DNA from 3 places in the Micromonospora haikouensis genome. Region 1 is predicted to be linked to each of the others. Evidence: riboswitches for the same ligand, from Rfam matches in the RefSeq annotation. Region 1 holds a riboswitch; each other region holds the start of a gene.
What was found. A riboswitch is a leader RNA that binds a small molecule or an ion and turns the genes downstream of it on or off. The one in region 1 is predicted to bind cobalamin.

Region 1 (7,289 bases):
TGGCACGCCCCAGCGCCGGCAGAACACGCCGAGCACCGCGTCGGACTCGGCGACCCGCAGGTCGCACCAGAGCGCCAGCTCCAGCCCGCCGGCCACGGCGTACCCGGAGATCGCGGCGATCACCGGCTTGGACAGCCGCAGCCGCGTCGGGCCCATCGGGCCGTCGCCGTCCGGCTCGACCCGGTTGCCGCTCGGCGTGCCGATCGCCTTGAGGTCCGCCCCGGCGCAGAACGTGCCGCCGGCCCCCCACAGCACGGCCACCGCCGCCGCCGGGTCGGCCTCGAAGGCGCGGAACGCGTCGGCCAGGGCCCGGGCGGTGGGACCGTCGACGGCGTTGCGGGACGCCGGCCGGTCCAGGATCACCGTGGTCACCGCGGCGGCGTGCTCGACCCGTACCCCCATCGGGACAGCATGCCCTGCCCGGACGCCGACGCACCAGCGCGGGCGTAGCCACCCTGCCGGGCGGCCACCGGTGTTCGTACTCCGTACATCGGCTTCGCACGGCGGACAGCCCGGCCCGTGGCGGCTTCTCTCGTCCTCTGTCGGCCGCCAGAATGCGCGCTGAAGGGCCACCGAACGTGTCGACGCGAACTCGTGCGGTGCCCGTCGCCCGTCGCCGTGGGCCCCGGGTGAGGTGAGGGTGAGGGACGCCGTTGGGCGCCACCGCCGCCGGCGATGCGGGGAGATGCCGTGACAGGACGTACCGGGGCGGGGCCGTCCGCGACGACGCGGGTCGACTGCGGCGACGAGGCATCCGCCGACCCGCCCGGGTCGTGGTCGCGGCTCGTCACGGACGATCCGGACGAGGCGCACCGCTGGCTGCTGGCGGCCTATCCGGAACACCGATTACGCGCGTTCGACCGCCGCGGTGGGGTCGTCTTCCGGGCCGCCCACGCGCGTTTCGGCTCGGCCAGCGTGGCCCGGGTGCGCTATCCGATGAACGCGGACAACGACGTGTTCACCCGGGACGTCGTCGGGGTGGCGGAGGTGCTCTCCGGTGGCTGGGGGGTCGACGTCGGGGCCGGGGAGGTGATGGCCGGCGCCGGTGACCTGCTGCTCGTGCCGCCCCGGCGGACCAGGGCGATCCTGCACCGCGACATGGAGGTCGTCGCCGTGGAGATCCCCCTCGCCGACGTGCGGCGGGTGGCGCAGGAGCGGTGTGGCCTCGCGCCGGTCGACCTGCGGTTCCAGGGGCTGTCGCCGGTGTCCCCGTCCGCCGCGCAGCTCTGGCGCAACACCACGCGCTATCTCACCCAGGTGGCGCTGCCGGGCGCCGCGTTCGGGGCCAACGCGCTGGTGCAGGCGGAGGCGACGGGCCTGCTGGTGGCCGTCGCGCTGGCGACGTTCCCCAACACGACGATGACCGAGGCGCCGTCGCGCGGCGCGGGGGCCGTCGCGCCGGCCGCGGTCCGTCGTGCCGTCGCCTACATCGAGCAGTACGCGGACCAGACCCTGACCGTGACCGACGTGGCGGTCGCGGCCGGGCTGGGCGCGCGGGCGCTCCAGCAGGCCTTCCGCAAGTACCTCGACACCACCCCGACGCGCTACCTGCGACAGGTACGCCTGGAACGGGTGCACACCGAACTCCAGGCCGCCGAGCCCGGCGCGGGCCTCACCGTGGCCGCCGTCGCCGCTCGGTGGGGCTTCGCCCACCTGGGCCGGTTCGCCACCGAGTACCGCCGGGCCTACGGGCGGCCGCCCAGCCAGACGCTGCGGAGCTGACCGGGCGCGAGAACCCCTCGGGCCTGGGAGGTGGCGCTCCGGCGTGCCGTTGCACTGTCCACCCGGGCCGGGTAGCTAGGCTCCCTCGTGACCCAGGGGGGTGAATTGGTGACTTCGGGTAGTCACGTCCCGCCCGCGCTCACCCGGTTCTCGACCAGCGACCCGGCAGAGGCGGCGCACGTCTACGAGACCGCGTACGGCCGCAGCGTGCGGCTGGCCGCCGTGCCGACCGGGCTTCCGCTCCGCCACGACCGGTGGAACGCCGGGGCGTTCTGCATCGACGACATCAGCATCGCCCTCGACCTGCGGGTGAACGCGGAACCACTCGGTTACGTCCTGCTCGCCGCCCCCCGCCGGGGGTGCTTCGGGCGCCGCTGCGACGGCGTCGACGAGCTGGTCGGGCCCGGCGAGGTCGCCGTGCTGTACCAGCCCGACCTGCCCGGCTCCTCGTGGTCCAGCGACCTGGACGTGACCTGCGTCCTGCTGGACCTCTCGCTGATCGACCAGGTCGCCCGCGCCGATCCGGACCGGCCGCCGGCACCCCTGCGGTTCGTCAGCTTCCGGCCGATCAGCGCCGACGCGGAGTGGCGGTGGCGGCAGACCGTCCGGTACGCGGAGTCCGTCATGGCCGCCAGTGGCGCGCCGGGCGCGTCCCCGCTCGTGCTCGGTGGCCTCGGCCGCCTGCTCGCCGCGGCGACGCTCGCCGCGTTTCCCAGCAACGCCCTCCGGGAGGACCGGCCGTGCGACCGGGCCGACGCCCACGCGGGGACCCTGCGCCGGGCGATCGCCTTCATCGAGTCCACCGCCGGGACCGACATCGGCCTCGTCGACATCGCCCGCGCCGCCGGCACCACCCCCCGCGCGGTGCAGCTCGCGTTCCGCAGTCAGCTCGGCACGACCCCCCTGGCCTATCTGCGCCGGGTGCGACTCGACCTGGCCCGACAGGAACTGTCCCGGGCTACGCCCGGCGACGGCACCTCCGTGGCCGCGACCGCCGCGCGCTGGGGATTCGCCGATCCGCGCCGCTTCACCGCCCGTTACCTCACCACGTACGGGGAACTGCCCGGCCGGACCCTGCACCGCTGACGCGGGTTAGCATCGCCGGCGGCACGATCATGCGAGGTGCCCCGCGGGTGCGGGGAGAATCGGGAAGCCGGTGTGAATCCGGCACGGGCCCGCCGCGGTGACCGGGGAGCCACCGTCCACGCGCGAGGAGCGCAGCCACTGGCCGTGCGGCTGGGAAGGCGGACGGGCAGGCGTCGATCCGGGAGTCCGAAGACCGGCCTCGCGTCGACCGCCCACCCGTCGGGGTGGGCCGAGCGCAGCGGGAGCCTGCCTGTGGAACTCTACGACGCCATCCACCGCCGCCGGGACGTCCGGGCCCAGTTCACCGGGGAGCCGGTGCCGGCCGACACCCTGCACCGGATCCTCGACGCCGCGCACGCCGCGCCCAGCGTCGGCTACTCGCAGCCGTGGGACTTCGTCCTGGTCCGGGACGCCGCCGTCCGCCGCCGGTTCCACCGGCACGTGCAGGCCGAGCGGGCCACGTTCGCCGCCACCCTGGACGACGCGGCGGCCGAGCGGTTCGCGCGCATCAAGATCGACGGGGTGTTGGAGTCGACACTGTCGGTCGTCGTCACGTACGACCCGGAGCGCGGTGGCCCGGCCGTGCTCGGGCGGCACGCCATCGCCGACGCCGGTCTCTACTCGGTCTGCCTGGCCATCCAGAACCTCTGGCTCGCCGCCACCGCCGAGGGGCTCGGCGTCGGGTGGGTCTCCTTTTACCGGGAGTCGTTCCTCGCCGAACTGCTGGGCGTGCCGGCCGGCGTCCGGCCGGTGGCCTGGCTCTGCGTCGGGCCGGTCACGCACCTGGAGGCCGTGCCCGACCTGGAGCGGCACGGGTGGCGGCGACGCCGGCCCCTCGCCGAGGCGGTGCACCACGACCGCTGGCCGCAACGGGTGACCGACCGACCAAACAGCTAATTCAGGTACGTCTATGCGACGGCTAGGCTGACGTAGCACTGAGTCATCACTTAGCTACGTTGGGAGGAGTTCCATGCGTACCACCGTCAAGGTCCTGGCCGTGTCCGCCCTCGCAGCCCTGGGCCTCGCCGCCGGCGCCACCCCGGCCCTCGCCGCCGCCCCGGCACCCTTCTGCGAGTCCGGCGCGTCGCAGTTCTACTGCGACGCCAGCAGCGTCGGCACGACGACCTGGAGCATCACCTGGTACTCCGGCAGCGTCGGCACCTTCACGACCGCCGGGTCGACCCTCTTCGCCAACTGCCCGGCCAGCAGCCTCGGCCACCCGGTGCGGGCCAGCTACAGCTACTTCGACGGCAGCACGACCCAGTACAGCGGCACCACCCAGTTCACCTGCCGCAGCGGCCCCTGGCTGTAGCCGGCCCCGTCCGGCGTACGCGTGGGTCGCGTACGCCGGACACCCGGCACGGCTGCCCGGTTTGCGACCGCTTCTGCCGGGAAGTCGGACGGAATGCGGGCACTCTTGACGAAACTCGAACAGGCTTCGGCCCTGGACCGGGCCGGCGACCGGCTGCAGCGCGGTGTCCAGGCCACCCTGCGCCCGCAGCGGGTCCGCGACCTGCTGCACGGCGTCTTCATCGGCCATCCGCTGCACCCGGCGCTGGTGCAGGTGCCGGTCGGCTCCTGGATCAGCGCGGCCGTACTCGACCTGATGCCCGGCCAGCGCCGGGCGGCCACCGCCCTGGTGGGGCTGGGTACCGTCAGCGCCGTCCCGGCGGCGATCGCCGGCCTGAACGACTGGGCGGCCCTCTCCCGGGAGCAGCGCCGCGTCGGGCTGGTGCACGCCGCCGCCAACGCCGTCGGCCTGACCCTGTACGCGGGTTCGCTGGCGGCCCGGCTGCGCGGGCGGCACGGGACGGGGCGGGCGCTGGCCTACCTCGGGCTGGGCGCGGCGAGCGCGGGGGCGTACCTCGGCGGGCACCTCGCGTACAAGCAGGGGGCGCAGGTCAACCAGAGCATCTCCGAGCTGCACCGGATCGGCGAGGGCTGGCACCCGCTGGCGGACATGGCCAACCTGCCCCAGCGGAAGCTGGTCACCCGCGAGGTGGACGACGTCTCGGTGATCCTCTACCGGCACGGCGACGAGGTCACGGTGATGCTGGAGCGCTGCCCGCACCAGAGCGGCCCGCTCGGCGAGGGCGAGGTCACCGAGATCGACGGACACGCCTGCGTCGTCTGCCCGTGGCACGGGAGCGCGTTCCGGCTCAACGGAGGCGAGGTCATGCACGGGCCGTCCGGGAACGACCAGCAGATCCTGCCGACCCGGGTGGTCGACGGGGTCCTGGAGGCGAGGCTGCCCTGAGGCCGGGCCCCGCAGGCCGGGCCTGGCCGGGCCCGGCGGGGACCGCCGGACCGGGCCGGCGGCGTGGCCCGGCCGGACGGGCTGGCCCGCCGGCCCGCCGGCCCGCCGCCATGTCGGCGACATGGCGGTTTCCCTGGCACCGGATGCCCCCATGTCGGCGACATGGAGTCGATCATGCGCCCCCCGGCCCGCCCGGCCCGCCCGGCTTGGCCTGGCCCGGCTTGGCTTGGCCTGGCCTGGCCCGGCTCGGTGCCGTGCCTCGGCTCGGGGGTCAGTCCCGGCGGTGCCGGCCGGTGACGAGGGCCCGTGCGCTGCTGGTGGCCCTGGCGACCGCCGGCCGGCGGCGTAGCCCGAGGACGGCCCCGATCTGCGCCCCGACGATGCTGGCGACGGCGAGCACCGCCGAGACGGCGAGCGGCCGGTTCATCTGGTCGCCCGCGCTCGCCCGGGACGCTCCGGCGGCCATCGCGGGCTGCGGCCCGGAGGGCGGCTGGGCGACCTGCTGGGTGCCGTGCGACGAGCCTCCCGCCGACGAGCCGGCCGGCGGCTGGGCGGCGGAGGGGCCGGGGGCGGGACGGGTGGCCCGTGGCGAGGTGGGCGAGGGCGGCGTGGGCGAGGGCTGGGCCGCACCCGGTGCGGCCGGCGCGTCGGCGGCGGGCGGGGTGGCGGGTGCCGACGGCGGCCGGGGGGTGACCGCACCGCCGGGGGCGGGCGTCGTGGGCCGGACCACCAGCTTCCCGGTCGCGTGCCTGCGGGCCCCGGTGTCGTGGACGCCGTCGGGCAGCGTGATCAGCTGCCCGGGGCGGATGCGGTCCGGGTCGCCCAGCCGGTTCAGCTTCGCCACGTCCCGGTAGCGGTCGAAGTCGTCGAGGTAGCGCTCGGCGACCTCGCCCAGGTAGTCGCCCTTGGCGACCCGGTACACCGTCGGTTCCGCCTCCTGCCGGAGGTCGGCCGCCGTGGCGGCCGTCGGCGTCGTTGCCGGGGCGTCGACCACCGGCAGCGCGGCGACCGGGCGGGCCGCCGGTGCCCCGGCGACGGCGGCGGGTGCGGCGGCGGGATACGGGCCGGACAGCACGGTGGCCGCGCTGGCGGCGGCCGGGCTCGCCGCGATGATCAGGGCCACCGAGCCGACCAGCGCCGCGGCGGCGCGCTGCTGCCGGCTCATCCCGGGCAGCCGGGGTGCCGGTCGGCGCAGCGTCTGCGCGCCCAGCTCCACGAGCACGGAGAAGGCGAACGTGGCCCAGCCGAACCAGCCGACCAGGGCCAGCGCCCGCAGGAAGAGCTGACCGTCGTCCCGGCTGGTCAGCGTGGCACCGACCTCGGCGAGGCTGGGCAGGTGGTCGGGCAGCGGGTTCCCGGCGAACGCGATCAACGCCACCGGCCCCCCGACCAGCACGGCGATCAGCACGACCAGCGCGCCGAACCCGGTGAGTACCTGCCCGACCCGCCGTGCGGCGGAGCGACCCGGTGCGGCCATGGCGTGCCTTCCCTTCCTAGGAGCCCTCGGTGAGGGCGCGTGCGGTTGCCTCGCCGGAGACGGTGACGGCGTCACCGAAACCGAAGAAGCCGAGCAGGTAGCGGTCGTAGGTGACGGTGACCTGGACGCGGATGAGCTTCTCCCCGTCGACGACGGGGAACTCGACGCTGTGGTCGGTGGCACCGGCGGCGGCGAGGTAACTCGTCACCGCCGCCCTGGCCGCCGTCTCGTCGATCTCCTTGCGGCCGCCCTGGATGGCCTTCGCCCGGTCGATGGACTGGCCGCCGGTGCGCGCCGCCTCGGCGGCCAGGTTGTCGGCCAGTTGCCGGGAGCGGAGCTGCCCGGCGCCGTCGAAGGCCAGGCCGATGATCGCGAGGACGCCGATCATCGCCGCCGCCAGGAACAGGCTGACCCGGCCCTCGTCGCCGCGCCACCGGCGCCCCGGGCCGGCGGCGGGGGTGGTGGCCCGGCGCTCGTTTGGACCGTCGGCGGGGGCGGTGTGCACAGCTCCGCCGGGTGCGCGGGCGGTCACGACCGGCTCCGGTAGCGGTCCAGCGGGGAGGTGAAGCTGGCCGAGATCGTCCGGCTGCCCGCCATGTCGGGCAGCAGCGCCAGGTCGATGTCGGTGAAGGTGACCGTGCAGGTGACCTGCACCGTCACGGCGGCCGTCGTGCCGGGGCCGCTGTCGAACGCCTCGGCGAAGCTGACCGGCGAGCCGCCCACCGAGCCGCGCAGGGTGAGCGTGGG
Region 2 (7,289 bases), on a different contig from region 1:
AACGCGACGCCAGCCTCCGGACGCAGGGCATCGGCCAGCACGATCTCGTGCATGATCCGGAACAACTGGAACGGATCCGCCGCACCCACCATCAGATCGTCGTCGGCGTAGAACCGCGAGTTGAAGTCGAAACCACCCAACTTCCCGGCCCGCAACAGAACCGCCACGATGAACTCGATGTTCGTCCCCGGCGCATGATGCCCGGTATCGATCACCACCTGCGCCCGCGGCCCGAGCTGGAGGCAGTGCGCATACGCCGTGCCCCAGTCCGGCACATCCGTGGCATAGAACGCCGGCTCGAACAACTTGTACTCCAACAACATCCGCTGGTCGCCGCCCAGCCGGCCGTACGTCTCCCGCAACGCCTCCGCCAGCCGATCCTGCCGAGCACGCACGTCGTCCTGACCCGGATAGTTGATGCCGTCGGAGAACCACAACTTCAAATCCCGCGAACCGGTCGCGTCCATGACATCGACGCACTCCAACAGGTGCGCGACAGCCTTGCGGCGCACCGCCGGGTCCGGATTGGTCACGCTACCGAGCTTGAAGTCATCGTCCTGGAAGACGTTCGCGTTGATCGCGCCCAGGGCCACGCCCAGCTCCTTCGCATGACGGGCCAGATCCGCATAGTCCCCGACCCGGTCCCACGGAATGTGCAGGGCGACGGAAGGCGCGACACCGGTGAACCGATGCACGACCGCCGCATCCGCGATCTTCTCGTACGGATCCCGCGGCACACCCTCCTGCGCGAACACCTTGAACCGCGTACCAGAGTTGGCGTACGCCCAGGACGCCGTCTCGATGCGCTGGGCGCGCAGCGCCGCCGCCACCCGGGCCCGGGTGGTCGGGGACAGCTCAGGCATCGGGTGCCTCCCCCGGTGCGGGGGCGCCGGGGGATCCCGGGCCCGTCCCGGGCAGCAGCGGATTGGCCACCATCGCTCCGATCTCGGCAAACGCGTCGTGAAACGTTTCATGCACCTGTTACGCTCACGGTAGGTCGCCACGCACGGCACGTCAAGGAGTCCGGCCAACTCGCCCTGCGTGTAACCTGGGGGACGGCGTTTTCCCGCCCGACCGTAGTTGACACGTTTTAGAAGGCGGCTCCCTGCCGGGGTCGCACCGGTGCCGCCGGCTGACGGCGACCGGCTGGCAAGGCGACGAGGAGCGAGGCGATGACGGCCAGCATCAAGGAGGTCGCGCGCCACGCCGGGGTGTCCATCGGCACGGTGAGCAACGTGCTGAACCGGCCCGACCTGGTCGCCGAGGCCACCCGGCGGCGCGTCCTGGACGCCATCGCCGAGCTGGGGTACGTCCGCAACGACTCGGCGCGGCAGCTCCGCGCCGGGCGCAGCCGCCAGATCGCCATCGTGGTGCTCGACGTCACCAACCCGTTCTTCACCGACGTGATCCGGGGCGCCGAGGCCGCCGTCGACAAGCACGGCGTGATGGTCGTCGTGTGCAACAGCGGCGACGACGACGAGCGCGAGCGCCGGCACCTGGAGCTGCTGGAGGAGCAGCGCGTACGCGGGGTGCTGATCACCCCCGTGGACGACTCGCGCGGCTCCCGGCTGGAGCAGCTCATCCGCCGGGGCACCCCCGTCGTGCTGGTGGACCGGGGAGCCGGCCGGCACAGCCTGTGCTCGGTGGCGGTCGACGACGTGCTCGGCGGTCGCCTCGCCGGCGACCACCTGGTCGAGCAGGGGCACCGGCGGATCGCCTTCGTCGGCGGTCCGCTCAGCATCGCGCAGGTCGCCGACCGGCGCGCGGGCGTCACCCAGGCGCTGGAGGGCAACGCGGAGCTGATCAACGTCGCGACCCCGAACCTGACCGTCGGCGCGGGCCGGTCCGCCGCCCGCGAGCTCACCGCCCTGCCCGCGGCCGACCGGCCCACCGCCGTGATGTGCGCCAACGACCTGATCGCCCTCGGCGTGCTCCAGGAGCTGACCCGGCAGGGCATCCGGGTCCCCCAGGACATCGCCATCGTCGGCTACGACGACATCGAGTACGCCGCCGCCGCGGCGGTGCCGCTGTCCTCGGTGCGGCAGCCCCGCGAGCAGCTCGGCCGCACGGCCGCCCAGCTGCTCCTGGAGGAGGTCGACAACGCCGGGCAGCACCAGCACCGGCACGTGGTCTTCCAGCCGGAGCTCGTCGTGCGGGAGTCCAGCGCCCGGCCTGCGCGGCGGCGACCGCGGCAGCCGTCGGTCGCCTCCTAGCGGCGGTCGCCGCCGCGCAGGCCCGGTCAGAAGTCCTCGTCGAAGCCGACCGTCCCGGTCACCCCCACCTGGTAGGCCGACACCCGTCGTTCGAAGAAGTTCGACAGCTCCTGCACGTCCTGCAACTCCATGAACGCGAACGGGTTGCGGCTGTGGTACATCGGCTCGATGCCGAGCGTGGCCAGCCGCCGGTCGGCCACGTGCTGCAGGTACTCGCGCATGTCGGCCAGCGACAGCCCGGACACCCCCTGCTCCAGCAGGTCGGCGGCGAACTGCACCTCGCACTCCACGGCCTCGGCCAGCATCTGCCGCACCTGCCGCTCCAGCTCCGCGTCGAACAGCTCCGGCTCCTCGGCGCGTACGGTGTCCACCACGTCGAAGGCGAACTCCATGTGCATCGACTCGTCGCGGAACACCCAGTTGGTGCCGGAGGCCAGCCCGTGCAGCAGCCCCCGGGAACGCAGGAAGTACACGTAGGCGAAGGCGCCGTAGAAGAACAGCCCCTCGATGCAGGCGGCGAAGCAGATCAGGTTGAGCAGGAACGCCCGCCGGTCCTCGCGCGTCCGCAGCTCCCGCAGGTCGTGGATCGAGTTGATCCAGGTGAAGCAGAACTCGGCCTTGCGGGCGATCGACGGGATGTTCTCCACCGCCGCGAACGCCGCGAACCGTTCCCGCTCGTCCGGCACGTAGGTGTCCAGCAGGTTCAGGTAGAACTGGACGTGCACCGCCTCCTCGAACAGCTGCCGGGACAGGTAGAGCCGGCCCTCCGGGGAGTTGACGTGCTGGTAGAGGTTGAGCACGAGGTTGTTGGCGACGATCGTGTCGCCGGTGGCGAAGAACGCGACCAGCCGGGACACCAGGTGCTGCTCCGCCGGGGAGAGCCGGGCGAGGTCGGCGAGGTCGGAGTGCAGGTCGACCTCCTCGACGGTCCAGGTGTTCTTGATCGCGTCCTTGAACCGGTCGAAGAACCGGGGGTAGCGCATCGGCCGCAGGGTCAGGTCCATCCCGGGGTCGAGCAGCAGGTGCCGCTGGCCGGCGGTGGAGCGGGGTTCGGAAACGGTCGTCACTGGCACGCCTCGCAGCTCTCGGGGTTCTCCAGGGAGCAGGCCAGCGCCTCGTCGGCGCTCACGGCGACGACCGGCCCGGCGGCCGGGGTGACCGCGACGGTGGCCTGCTGGATGCGGGTCGCGGGACGCGAGCGCAGGTAGTAGGTGGTCTTGAGCCCGGACTTCCAGGCGTACAGGTACATCGAGGAGAGCTTGCCGATGGTCGGCGCGCTCAGGAACAGGTTGAGCGACTGCGACTGGTCGACGTACGGGGCGCGGGCGGCGGCCAGGTCGATCAGCGCGCGCTGCGGCAGCTCCCACGCCGTGCGGAACAGGCTCCGCACCGCCTCGGGCAGCTCGGTGACGCCCTGCACCGAGCCCTCGTCCCGCTTGATCCGCTCGCGGATCGCCGGGGTCCACAGCCCGCGCGCCTTCAGCTCGCGGACCAGGTACGTGTTGACCTGGAGGAACTCGCCGGACATGGTCTCGCGCTTGAACAGGTTGGACACCTGGGGCTCGATGCACTCGTAGCAGCCGGCGATCGAGGCGATGGTGGCGGTCGGCGCGATCGCGACCAGCAGCGAGTTGCGCAGGCCGTGCGCGGCGATCCGCGCGCGCAGCGCGGCCCACCGCGACGTCTGCGTGACCCGCGCTCCCCACAGGTCCGGGTGCAGCTCGCCCTTGGCGGCCCGGGTCTGGGCGTACGCCGGGTGCGGGCCGAACCGCTCGGCGAGCCCGGCGGAGGTCTCCAGCGCGGTCAGGAAGATCTCCTCCTGCACCCGGGTCGACAGCTCGCGGGCCTCCGGCGAGTCGAACGGCAGGCGCAGGGTGAACAGCGCGTCCTGCCAGCCCATCAGCCCGAGCCCGACCGGCCGCCAGCGCGGGTTCGACGCCGCCGCCTGCTCGGCCGGGTAGTAGTTGATGTCGATCACCCGGTCGAGGAACACCACCGCCGTGCGGACGGTCGCGCGCAGCCGGTCCCAGTCGACGCCGTCGGGGCCGACGTGCGCGCCCAGGTTGACCGAGCCGAGGTTGCACACCGCCGTCTCGGCGTCGTCGTTGACCTCCAGGATCTCGGTGCACAGATTCGACAGGTGGATCACGTTGCCCGGCTCGCCGGTCTGGTTGGACAGCCGGTTGGACGCGTCCTTGAACGTCATCCACCCGTTGCCGGTCTGCGCGAGCGTGCGCATCATCCGCCCGTACAGGTCGCGGGCGCGGACCGTGCGGACGGCCTTCTTCTCCGCCGCCCGGTACGCGGCGTCGAACGCCTCCCCGTAGAGGTCGGGCAGCTCGGGGGCGTCGGACGGGTCGATCAGCGACCAGTCGCCGTCGGCCTCGACCCGGCGCATGAACTCGTCGGGGATCCAGTTGGCCAGGTTCAGGTTGTGGGTGCGCCGGGACTCCTCGCCGGTGTTGTCCCGCAGCTCCAGGAACTCCTCGACGTCCGGGTGCCACGGCTCCAGGTAGACGCAGGCCGCGCCCTTGCGCCGGCCGCCCTGGTTGACCGCCGCCACCCCGGCGTCGAGCGTCTTGAGGAACGGCACGATCCCGTTCGACCTGCCGTTGGTGCCCCGGATCAACGCGCCCCGGCCGCGCACCCGCGACCAGGAGATGCCGATGCCGCCGGAGAACTTCGACAGCTTCGCCACCTGGTGGTAGCGCTCGTAGATGGAGTCGAGTTCGTCGCGCGGCGAGTCGACCAGGAAGCACGACGACATCTGGGTGTGCCGGGTACCGGAGTTGAACAGCGTCGGCGAGCTGGGCAGGTACGCCAGGGCGGACATCAGGCGGTAGAAGTCGACCGCCTCCCCCGCCGTCTGCGACAGCCCGCAGGCCACCCGCAGCAGCCAGTACTGCGGCGTCTCCACCACCAGCCGGGTCTGCGGGTGCCGCAGCAGGTAACGGTCGGCGACCGTGCGCAGGCCGAAGTACTCGAACCGCAGGTCCCCGGCCGGGTCGACGGCGTCGTCCAGCTCGCGGGCGTGGGCGGCCACGAAGGCGGCCGTGCCGTCGCCGATCAGGCCCAGGCCGTGGGCGTACCGGATGGACTGGCTGAAGCTGTCCACCTCCTGCCCGCGGACCTCCTCGGCCACGTACGCGGCCAGCAGCCGCGCCGCCAGCTTCGAGTACTGCGGTTCCTCGCCGATCAGCTCCGCCGCCGTCTGGATCGACAGCTTGTCCAGCTCGGCCGTGGTCGCCCCGTCGTACAGGCCGCTGATCGTCTTCGTCGCCACCCGCAGCGGGTCGACCTCGTCCAGGTCGGCGACCCAGCGCTGCACCGCCTCGACGATCTTGTTGACGTCCACCGGCTCGGTGTCGCCGTCCCGCTTACGGACCTGCATGACGTGCCGGCGTTGCCCCGGCCCCGCCTGTTCGCGCGTCGCGCTCATGTTCGCCCTCCTCAAGCCCGTCCCCGAGGTCGAGGGCGCGCGGGAGGACGCCGCCGGACACCCGCGACGGCACAACCCGCCGCCGCTGCCGGCTGATGGCGTCGGCCGTCCCACGCGGCCTTCGACCGCCGCACGCGTCGCGTGCGGCACGCTGGCAGGTCTTCGGACTCGCGGGCGTCATGCTCGGTGCCTACTGGCCGTCGCTTCCCAGGCCCGGCCGGGCCCAGTGCTTCGTTGACGGCGGTCGTTCCCACTCACCGCTGCGGGGCAGCCCCGGAATCACACCGGGTTCCCTCTTGCCTCGACCACCGTGGACCGATGGCCGAACCAGCTACGGGTGACACCATATATGGGCGCAAGGCGAAGATGGCAACACCAGATGATGTGTCGGGCGAGTCGCCGCGCAGCGTGACCCCACCCTCGCGCCGGGTGAGCGGCGACCGCGGGCCACCGGCCGGACGACGGGCCAGCCCGCAGGTGCGCGGGCTGGCCCGGATCCGGGGTTGCGGCCGGCTAGGAGGTCTTCAGGCTCCACTGCTGGTTCGCGCCGCCGTTGCACGACCACAGGACGATCTTCGTGCCGTTGGCGGTGGCGGCGCCGCTGGCATCCAGGCAGAGCCCCGACGCGACGCCCGTGATGGTGCCGTTGGCGTTGACGTTCCACTGCTGGTTGCTGCCGCCGTTGCAGTCCCAGATCACGACCGTGGTGCCGTTGCTGGTGCCCTGGCCGTAGGCGTCCAGGCACTTGTTGCCGTACACCTGGAGCTGGCGGCTCGACGTGTAGGTCCACCGCTGGTTGCTGCCGCCCCCACAGTCGAAGAGCTGCACCTGGGTGCCGTTGGTCGTCGTCGAGTTCGGCACGTCCACGCAGCGGTTGGACTGGGTGCCGACGATGGTGCCCTGCTGGCCGTTCCCGCCGTTCGCCGGGGGCGGCGGCGCCACCACGGCCGGCGCGGCCGACACGACGGTGGCCCGGTCCAGCGCGACGGGGCCGTTGCCGACGACCCGTACCCGCACGACGTGTTGCCCCTGCGTGAGGGTGCCGCTGTTGTACAGCGCCACGTTGCCCCGACGGGCGGACGCCTGGAAGCTGACCGTCTGCTCCGGGCCGCCGTCGACCGAGACGGCGGCCGAGCCGTGCGACGGGTCCTGCACCCCGAACAGCACCACGCGGTTGCCGGTGACGGTGAGGGTGGCCGTGTCACCGGCCGTGCCGCTGCGGGTGTAGTCCTTGCTGAAGGTCTGGTTGTCCCCGACGGCCTGCCAGCTCCCCGCGTAGGTGAAGCTCTGCCGGTCGTTGACGTCGACCGGGAAGCCGAACGTGTACGCGCCGCTGGTCGGCACGATCGGGTCGGTGGACGCGGTCGTGTTCACGGTGACGTTCGCCGACGTCAGGCCCGGCGCCGACGCCGTCAGCGTCACCGCGCCGGTCTGGCCCAGCGCGCTCTTGAGGTACACCGCGCCGGTGCCGGCCTCCAGGGCCAGCGGGCTCTCCCCCACGACCGCCCCGGGCCCGGTGACGGTGAACGACACGGGGGCGCTGTTGGTGGGTACCACCTGGTTGTTGCTGTCGAGGGCCTTGACCACGACGCGGGTCATGTCCCCGCCGTCGGCCTTGATCGCGGAGTCGTCGGCCG
Region 3 (7,289 bases), 3.2 Mb from region 1:
CCGGGCGCGGGGCATGGACGCCGCCGTGGAGCGGCTGCGCGGCGCGGTGCTCGCCGCCGGGGAGGCGCTGACCCTGCACGTACGCCGCCGTCGGCACCTGGGCCGGCTGCGTACCGTCGACGCGTCCATCGGGCAGATCGACTACGCCGTGCGCAACGTGCGGGTGCTGGCCCGGGCCGGGGTGACCCTCACCCGGCAGGCGACCCCCGTGCCGGCCAACCTCGGCGGGGCGGTCCGCTGCCTCGCCGACGCCGTGCAGGCGGCCGGGGAGGCGTTCGCCGCCGACCTCGACGGTCGCGATGCCGCCGCCGACGAGCACGCCGGCCGCGCCGAGACCGCCGCGCTGGACGCGGTCCGGGGCGCCGGGCGGCTCTTCGCCTCCGGCCAGCCGCTGCCGCTGGCGATGATCGTGGGTCAGGTGCGGGCCACCGCGATCGACCTGCTGCGCGGGGTCGGCGTGGACGACGACGCCGCCGTGCTCGGCCGGGTCGACGAGGCCCTCGGCCTACCGGCCGTGTGACCCCGGCACCCGCCGCCTTCCGGTAGTGGGTCGGTCCGGATGACGGTAAGGGGCGGGGGTCATGATCGGTGCTGTCGCGCCAGGGTGTCCAATGGGCGGTCGACGCCCGTAGAACCGAGAGGAACTCGCCGTGAGCAGCACCGACGCACCGCCCGCCGAGCCGGAGGCCGGTCGGGCCGGCGCGCAACGCGCGGTACTGTCCGCCCGCAACGGCGTGGCGACCGTGTTCGCCCTGAACGGGCTCGCGATCGCCACCTGGTTCGCCCGGGTGCCGGCGGCCCGGGAGGCGCTGGACCTCAGCGCCGGAGGGCTCGGCCTGCTGCTGCTGTCGATGTCGGTGGGCTCGCTGCTGGCCATGCCGACCGCCGGGCTGGTGGCCCAGCGCCTCGGCACCGCCCGCGCGGTGCTCCTCGGCACCGCGCTGGTCTCGGGCGGGTTGGCCGTCGCCGGCACGTCCGCCGGAGCTGCCGGGTTCCTGCCCGGGGCCGCCGTCGGCCTGTTCGCCTTCGGCTACGGCGCCGGCACCTGCGACGTGGCGATGAACATCGAGGGTACGACGGTCGAGCGGCGGCTGGGGCGTACCATCCTGCCCCGGTTCCACGCGGCCTGGAGCCTCGGGTCGGTGGCCGGGGCGGGGATCGGCGCCGGTGCCGCGCGGGTCGGGGTGCCCATCGCCGCGCACCTGAGCGTCCTCGCGGTGGTGGTGATGGTCGGCACGCTGCTCGGGGTCCGGACGTTCCTCCCCAGCGCAGGCACCGCGCCGGCCGGCGGGGAGAGGGCCGCCGCCTCGGCCCGGCGCGCGTCGCTGCTCGCCGCCTGGCGGGAGCCGCGCACGCTGCTCATCGGCCTGCTGGTGCTGGTGATGGCGTTCACCGAGGGCAGCGCCAACGACTGGCTGGCCGTGGCCTTCGTCGACGGGTACGGGCTCAGCGAGGCGGCCGGCGCCGCCGTGTTCGGGGTGTTCGTGGTCGGCATGACCATCGGGCGCACCGCCGGAACGGTGGCGATCGACCGCTGGGGTCGGGTGCCGGTGCTGTTCGGCACCATCCTGCTCGCCGTCGTGGGTGCCGGTCTCGCGGTGCTGGCCGGCGGCGGGCCGGTGGCCATCGTCGGCGTCGCACTGTGGGGGCTGGGCGCGTCGCTCGGCTTCCCGGTGGGGCTCAGCGCCGCCGCCGACGAGGAGGCCGGGGCGCCGGCCCGGGTCAGCGTGGTCGGGGTGATCGGCTACACGGCCTTCCTCGGCGGCCCGCCGCTGCTCGGCCTGCTCGGCGATCACGTGGGCACCCTGCGGGCGCTGCTGTTGGTGCCGCTGCTGTTGGTGCCCGCCCTCGCCCTGGTTCCGGTGCTCCGGCCGCCGGCCGGCACGCGCAGCCGCCCGGCCTAGCCCGACCCACGGGGGACCTCTGGCCACCGCCTGCCGGTCACGCGCTCGGCTGCCGGAGCGGCCCGTTCCTCAGCCGCCCGTCGTCACGCAGCGTGATCTTGTTGGTCATCGCGGCCATCGGAGGGCACCCACCGATCGGAGCGCTTTGCTCTGCACCCACATACGCAGCGCTCGCGCAGCGTGACCACGTCGGCGCGTCGCCATTCATCCGTGATTTCCTATTCGGCCAGCTCGACCGGGGTGATGCGTCGGTGGGTGCAGAGCAAAGGGGCGAGTGCGGGTGGGAGGGGTGAAAACTGTGGTGACGCAGGGTCAGGCGAGTGGACGGGCGCGCACGCCCGCGTGGTGATTGCGCAGAGTGGTCAGCCGGTGGCGGGTTCCGGGTCGCGGTGGCGGTCCGGGCGCAGCCAGACGCGCAGCGGACCGACCCGCCGGAAACCCGCCTCCTCGGCCGGCGGCAGGCCGCCGCCGGACTCGTAGCCGACCAGCGGCCGGCCCGGGCGGGCGGCCACGACGCCGCGCCACACCCCGGCGAGATCCCCGTCGGCGGCGAAGACGTTGGAGACCCCGACCGCCGGGCCGCAGTCGGTGAGCACGGCGCCTGCGGTGACCGCGCCGTCGCCCGCGCGCCGGGCGAGGATCGTCACCCGCGGGTCGGCCAGCAGCGCCGGCCGGCGCAGGGCCTCGCTGCCGGCTGCGGCGGACCAGGCGGCCAGCCCCCGCGCCGACGTGACCGGAGCCAGCGCCGTCGGGCCCGCCCCAGGCAGCGCGGCGAGCGGCGTGCCGGGCGACGCGACGAGCGGTGTCGCGGGCGGCCCGGCGGGCGGGCGGTGGATCCACGAGGCCGCGAAGAGCACCCGGAAGCCGTGCGGGGCGAGGTCCAGGTCGGCGAAGCTGTCCTTCACCGACGCGCCGGGCCCGGCGTCGATCCGGGCCAGCAGTCGGGCGGCGTCCACGCCGGGGCGCAGCGTCACCGCGTCCGGATACCACGGTGGGGAACGGCGGGGCACCGACCAGGCGTCCGCGTCGCGCGCTCCCGCGAGGCCGTGGGCCCGGCCGACCAGGTCGCACCAGTCGGCGTTGTCCCGCGCCGCCACCGCCCGCCACGCCACCACCGGGCGAGTGTACGGGGAGGCCGGGCGGGGTCAGCTTCCTCTCATCCCGCGTCCAGCAGGCTGCCAGGCGGGGATGGTCCACTGGAGCGTACGCCGAGGAGAGGAGCCGGGCATGGGCTGGTTCAGCCGCCGCCGACCCGCCGCCGACGGAACCCCGACGAAGCTCGACCGCGAGGCGACGCCGGACGACCTCGCCGCCCTGGAGGCGTTCGTCCGCAGCCGCCGGGGGGTGGAGTTCTATCTGGAACCGGAGACCACCGCGACCGACACGACGGTGATGGCGATCGCCCACGACGGAGAGTGGATCCGTCGGCGGACCGGGTCGCCGCGGGCCGCCGCGAAGATCGCCCAACGGCACGCCGTGCCCTTGTACGAGGCCGCGCGCACCGGATACCCGGAGCGCATGCGGGCCTGGAACCGGGCGCACCCGGAGCGCCGGGCGCACTGACCCGCCGGGCCGGCGCACGGACCCGCGTCGGCGCGCACCGGCCCGCCGCGCGGCGTCGCTCAGCGCACGTGCGCGGCGATGGCGCGCGCGCAGTCGAGCGACTCGGTGCGGCCGGTGTCGACCTCGACGTCGTAGTGGACGCCCTCGTGCACGGTCTCGGCCTGCGTCGCCGCCATCCCGATCACCCGGTCGCCCCGGGCGATCTCCCGGCCCGCCGCGACGGCCGGGGCACACCGCACCCCGGCCCACAGCACCTCGAGACCGGTCAGGTAGCCGCGGAGGCGCTCCTGGGACGCGCCGCCACCGAGGAAGACCTCGTCCAGGACGATCCGGGCTCCGGCGCCCGCCATCGCGGCGATGCCGACCAGCCAGGCGTGCTGCACGGCGAGGAAGTCCTCCCCGACGTCGACCTCGCCCCGCCGGCCGAAGCTCAGCCCGGCGGGGGAACCCAGCATGGCCGGCGGCAGCCGGTCGATCAGGTCGTCCACGCCGAAACTGATCCACGGGTGCGGCAGGACGCGCTGGAGGCACCGGACGATCGCGGACTTGCCCGAGCTGGAGCCGCCGTTGAGCACGATGACCTGCGTCGCCACCTGATCGGATTCCCTTCGGGCAATTCCCGTCCCGCGCGAGCGGGTGATGATCGGAATCAGCCTAACCAATCCGGGGGTCGGTCGGCGGGAAAAGACGCGCGGAGCGACCCGGAGCCATCGGCGTACGACATTTGCTTTTTCCGCATCCGATTCCTTGAGCCATTGTCGTCACTCGATGTCGAGCAGGGGTGGGAGTGGCCGGGAGCCCGGCGTTGACCGGCGGCGGTCGGGTGTGGCAGCATTCGCGGCCTGACGGCAGTGAAGGAAGCCGGTGCGATTCCGGCGCGGTCCCGCCACTGTCACCGGGGAGCGATCCCCCCTCGTGAGTCACGGCCGTGTGTCTGCGGTTGGAAGGCCGGGGGAGAGCGTCGATCCGGGAGCCAGGATACTTCGGCCGTCGGAGCGACCCCAGGGCGTGGACACCCGAGGAGGACCCGATGACGCACGGCGTCTCGCACATCGACGACCATCGTCGCCGCCTGCTGGCGCGCGGCAGCCTGCCCGCGCCCCGTCGCCGCACCTGAGCCCGCGCACCGCGTACCGCGCCATGCTGCGCGCCCGGCGCCCCGGCCGTCGCCGGTGAACCGGCCGCAGGCCCGCCGTATCCGCTGACCCCGCGCCCCTGCCCGCCGGCGGCCCACCCGCCGCCCGGTGCGTCACTCTCCGGAGCCTTCCGTGCGCATCCTGCTGCTGTCCACCGCCGACACCGACCTGCTCGCCGCCCGGGCCAGCGGCGCCGGCTACCGGCTGGCCAACCCCGCCCGGGTCGCCGCCGACGCCGTGCCGGCGCTGCTCGACGGCGTCGACCTCGCCGTCGTACGGCTGCTCGGCGGCCGGCAGGCGTGGCCGGACGGCCTGGCGGCCGTGCTCGGCTCCGGGGTGCCGACGGTCGTCCTCGGCGGCGAGGCGGTCCCCGACGCCGAGCTGATGGCCGCGTCCACCGTGGCCTCCGGGGTGGCTACCGACGCCCTGGCGTACCTGGTCGAGGGCGGGCCGGGCAACCTCGCCGAGCTGGCCCGGTTCCTCTCCGACACGGTGCTGCTCACCGGCGAGGGCTTCGCCCCGCCCGCGTCGACCCCCGGGCACGGCGTCCACGGCGAGCGCCCCCACAAGCCCGAGCGGCCGACCGTCGGGATCGTCTTCTACCGGGCGCACGCCCTCGCCGGGAACACCGCCTTCGTCGACTCCCTCGCCGACGCGGTCGACGCCGCCGGGGCGAACCCCCTGCCGATCTTCTGCGGCTCGCTGCGCGGGCTCGCCCCCGGCGACGGGCCGCTGGAGCTGTTCGCCCGCTGCGACGCCCTCGTCGTCACCGTGCTCGCCGCCGGCGGGACCGTGGCCGCCGACGCCTCCGGCGGGGGCGACGACGACGCCTGGGACGTCGGCGCGCTCGCCGCCCTCGACGTGCCGATCGTGCAGGCGCTCTGCCTCACCAGCACCCGCGAGCAGTGGGCCGGCAGCGACGCCGGGCTGTCGCCGCTGGACGCCGCCATGCAGGTGGCCATCCCCGAGTTCGACGGCCGGATCGTCACCGTGCCGTTCTCGTTCAAGCGCATCGACGCCGACGGGCTGTCGGTCTACGAGCCCGACCCCGAGCGGGCCGCCCGGGTCGCCGGGATCGCCGCGCGCCAGGCCCGGCTGCGGCACGTGCCGGGCGCCGACAAGCGGCTGGCGATCGTGCTCAGCTCCTACCCGACGAAGCACTCCCGGGTCGGCAACGCCGTCGGCCTGGACACCCCCGCCTCGGCGGTGCGGCTGCTCGCCGCGCTGGCCGCCGCCGGCTACCACCTCGGCGACCGGCCCGTGCCCGACGACGGGGACGCGCTCATCCACGCCCTGATCGCCGCCGGCGGCCACGACGTGGAGTGGCTCACCCCCGAGCAGCTCGCCGCCGCCGACGCCCGGGTGCCGCAGGCGAGCTACCGGCGCTGGTTCGACGCGGTCCCGGCCGGGCTGCGCGAGCGGATCCGCGAGCACTGGGGCGAGCCGCCCGGCGAGCTGTACGTCGACGACGGCCACGTCGTGCTCGCCGGCCTGCGGCTGGGCAACGTGCTGCTGGCGATCCAGCCGCCGCGCGGCTTCGGCGAGAACCCGATCGCCATCTACCACGACCCCGACCTGCCGCCCAGCCACCACTACCTCGCCGCGTACCGCTGGCTGGCCGCGCCGGAGGCCGACGGCGGGTTCGGGGCGGACGCCGTGGTGCACCTCGGCAAGCACGGCACCCTGGAGTGGCTGCCCGGCAAGGGCCTCGGTCTGGCCGCCGACTGCGCCCCCGACGCCGTCCTCGGCGACCTGCCGCTGGTGTACCCGTTCATCGTCAACGACCCCGGCGAGGGCACCCAGGCCAAGCGCCGCGCTCACGCCGTCGTCGTCGACCACCTCGTCCCGCCGATGGCCCGCGCCGAGACGTACGGCGACCTGGCGAAGCTCGAACAGCTCCTCGACGAGTACGCCACTGTGCAGGCGCTCGACCCGGCGAAGGTGCCGACGGTGCGGGCGCAGATCTGGGACCTGGTGCGCGCCGCCGAGCTGCACCACGATCTGCACACCGCGGACATGCCCGCCGCCGACGACTTCGACGACTTCGTGCTGCACCTCGACGGGTACCTGTGCGAGGTCAAGGACGTGCAGATCCGCGACGGCCTGCACGTCCTCGGCGGCGCGCCCACCGGCGAGGCCCGGGTCAACCTGGTCCTCGCCGTGCTGCGCGCCCCCCAGGTGTGGGGCGGGGTGCGCGCCCTGCCCGGCCTGCGCCAGGCGCTCGCCGCCGCGTACGGCCTCGACGAGGCCGCCCTGCTCGCCGAGCCGGGACGGCGCATCGCCGTGCCGACGGAGCTGACCGACGTGGCCGCCGGCCCCGCCGGCACCGCCGCCGACGCCGTCGACCTGATCGAGGGGCTGGCCCGCCGCCTCGTCGTCGCCATGGAGACCCTCGGCTGGGCCGCCGACGCAGACGACAGCGCCGTCGCCGACCGTGTCGATGCCGTCGTCGCGGAGGTCGCCGGCCGGGCGATCCCCGACGCCGCCGACGTGCTGCGCTTCGCCGCCCGCGAGGTGGTGCCCCGGCTGGCGCGGACCACCGACGAGGTCGACCGGGTGCTCGGCGCGCTCGACGGCCGGTTCGTGCCGCCCGGCCCGTCCGGCTCGCCCACCCGGGGCCTGGTCAACGTGCTGCCCACCGGCCGCAACTTCTACTCCGTCGACCCGAAGGCCATCCCCAGCCGCA

Region 2: linked by a shared signal. The riboswitch ahead of TK50_RS27655 (ribonucleoside-diphosphate reductase subunit alpha) and the one ahead of bluB (5,6-dimethylbenzimidazole synthase) in region 1 are both predicted to bind cobalamin.
Region 3: linked by a shared signal. The riboswitch ahead of cobN (cobaltochelatase subunit CobN) and the one ahead of bluB (5,6-dimethylbenzimidazole synthase) in region 1 are both predicted to bind cobalamin.

The regions. Positions count from the first base shown of each region.
Region 1 is NZ_JXSX01000001.1:593,875-601,163, forward strand. Features, by position in the region: gene TK50_RS02655 (crotonase/enoyl-CoA hydratase family protein) at 1-402, opposite strand, end outside; gene TK50_RS31945 (AraC family transcriptional regulator) at 691-1,722, shown strand; gene TK50_RS02665 (AraC family transcriptional regulator) at 1,831-2,808, shown strand; cobalamin riboswitch at 2,826-3,024, shown strand; gene bluB (5,6-dimethylbenzimidazole synthase) at 3,061-3,705, shown strand; gene TK50_RS02675 (hypothetical protein) at 3,779-4,120, shown strand; gene TK50_RS02680 (Rieske (2Fe-2S) protein) at 4,214-5,065, shown strand; gene TK50_RS02685 (LysM peptidoglycan-binding domain-containing protein) at 5,337-6,542, opposite strand; gene TK50_RS02690 (hypothetical protein) at 6,559-6,930, opposite strand; gene TK50_RS02695 (TadE/TadG family type IV pilus assembly protein) at 7,071-7,289, opposite strand, start outside.
Region 2 is NZ_JXSX01000003.1:1,480,277-1,487,565, reverse strand. Features, by position in the region: gene rhaI (L-rhamnose isomerase) at 1-863, opposite strand, end outside; gene TK50_RS27665 (LacI family DNA-binding transcriptional regulator) at 1,173-2,213, shown strand; gene TK50_RS27660 (ribonucleotide-diphosphate reductase subunit beta) at 2,240-3,217, opposite strand; gene TK50_RS27655 (ribonucleoside-diphosphate reductase subunit alpha) at 3,277-5,652, opposite strand; cobalamin riboswitch at 5,789-5,999, opposite strand; gene TK50_RS27650 (glycoside hydrolase family 2 TIM barrel-domain containing protein) at 6,166-7,289, opposite strand, start outside.
Region 3 is NZ_JXSX01000001.1:3,838,114-3,845,402, forward strand. Features, by position in the region: gene TK50_RS15715 (FUSC family protein) at 1-520, shown strand, start outside; gene TK50_RS15720 (MFS transporter) at 651-1,904, shown strand; gene TK50_RS15725 (hypothetical protein) at 2,267-3,019, opposite strand; gene TK50_RS15730 (hypothetical protein) at 3,132-3,467, shown strand; gene cpt (chloramphenicol phosphotransferase CPT) at 3,527-4,060, opposite strand; cobalamin riboswitch at 4,322-4,451, shown strand; gene cobN (cobaltochelatase subunit CobN) at 4,736-7,289, shown strand, end outside.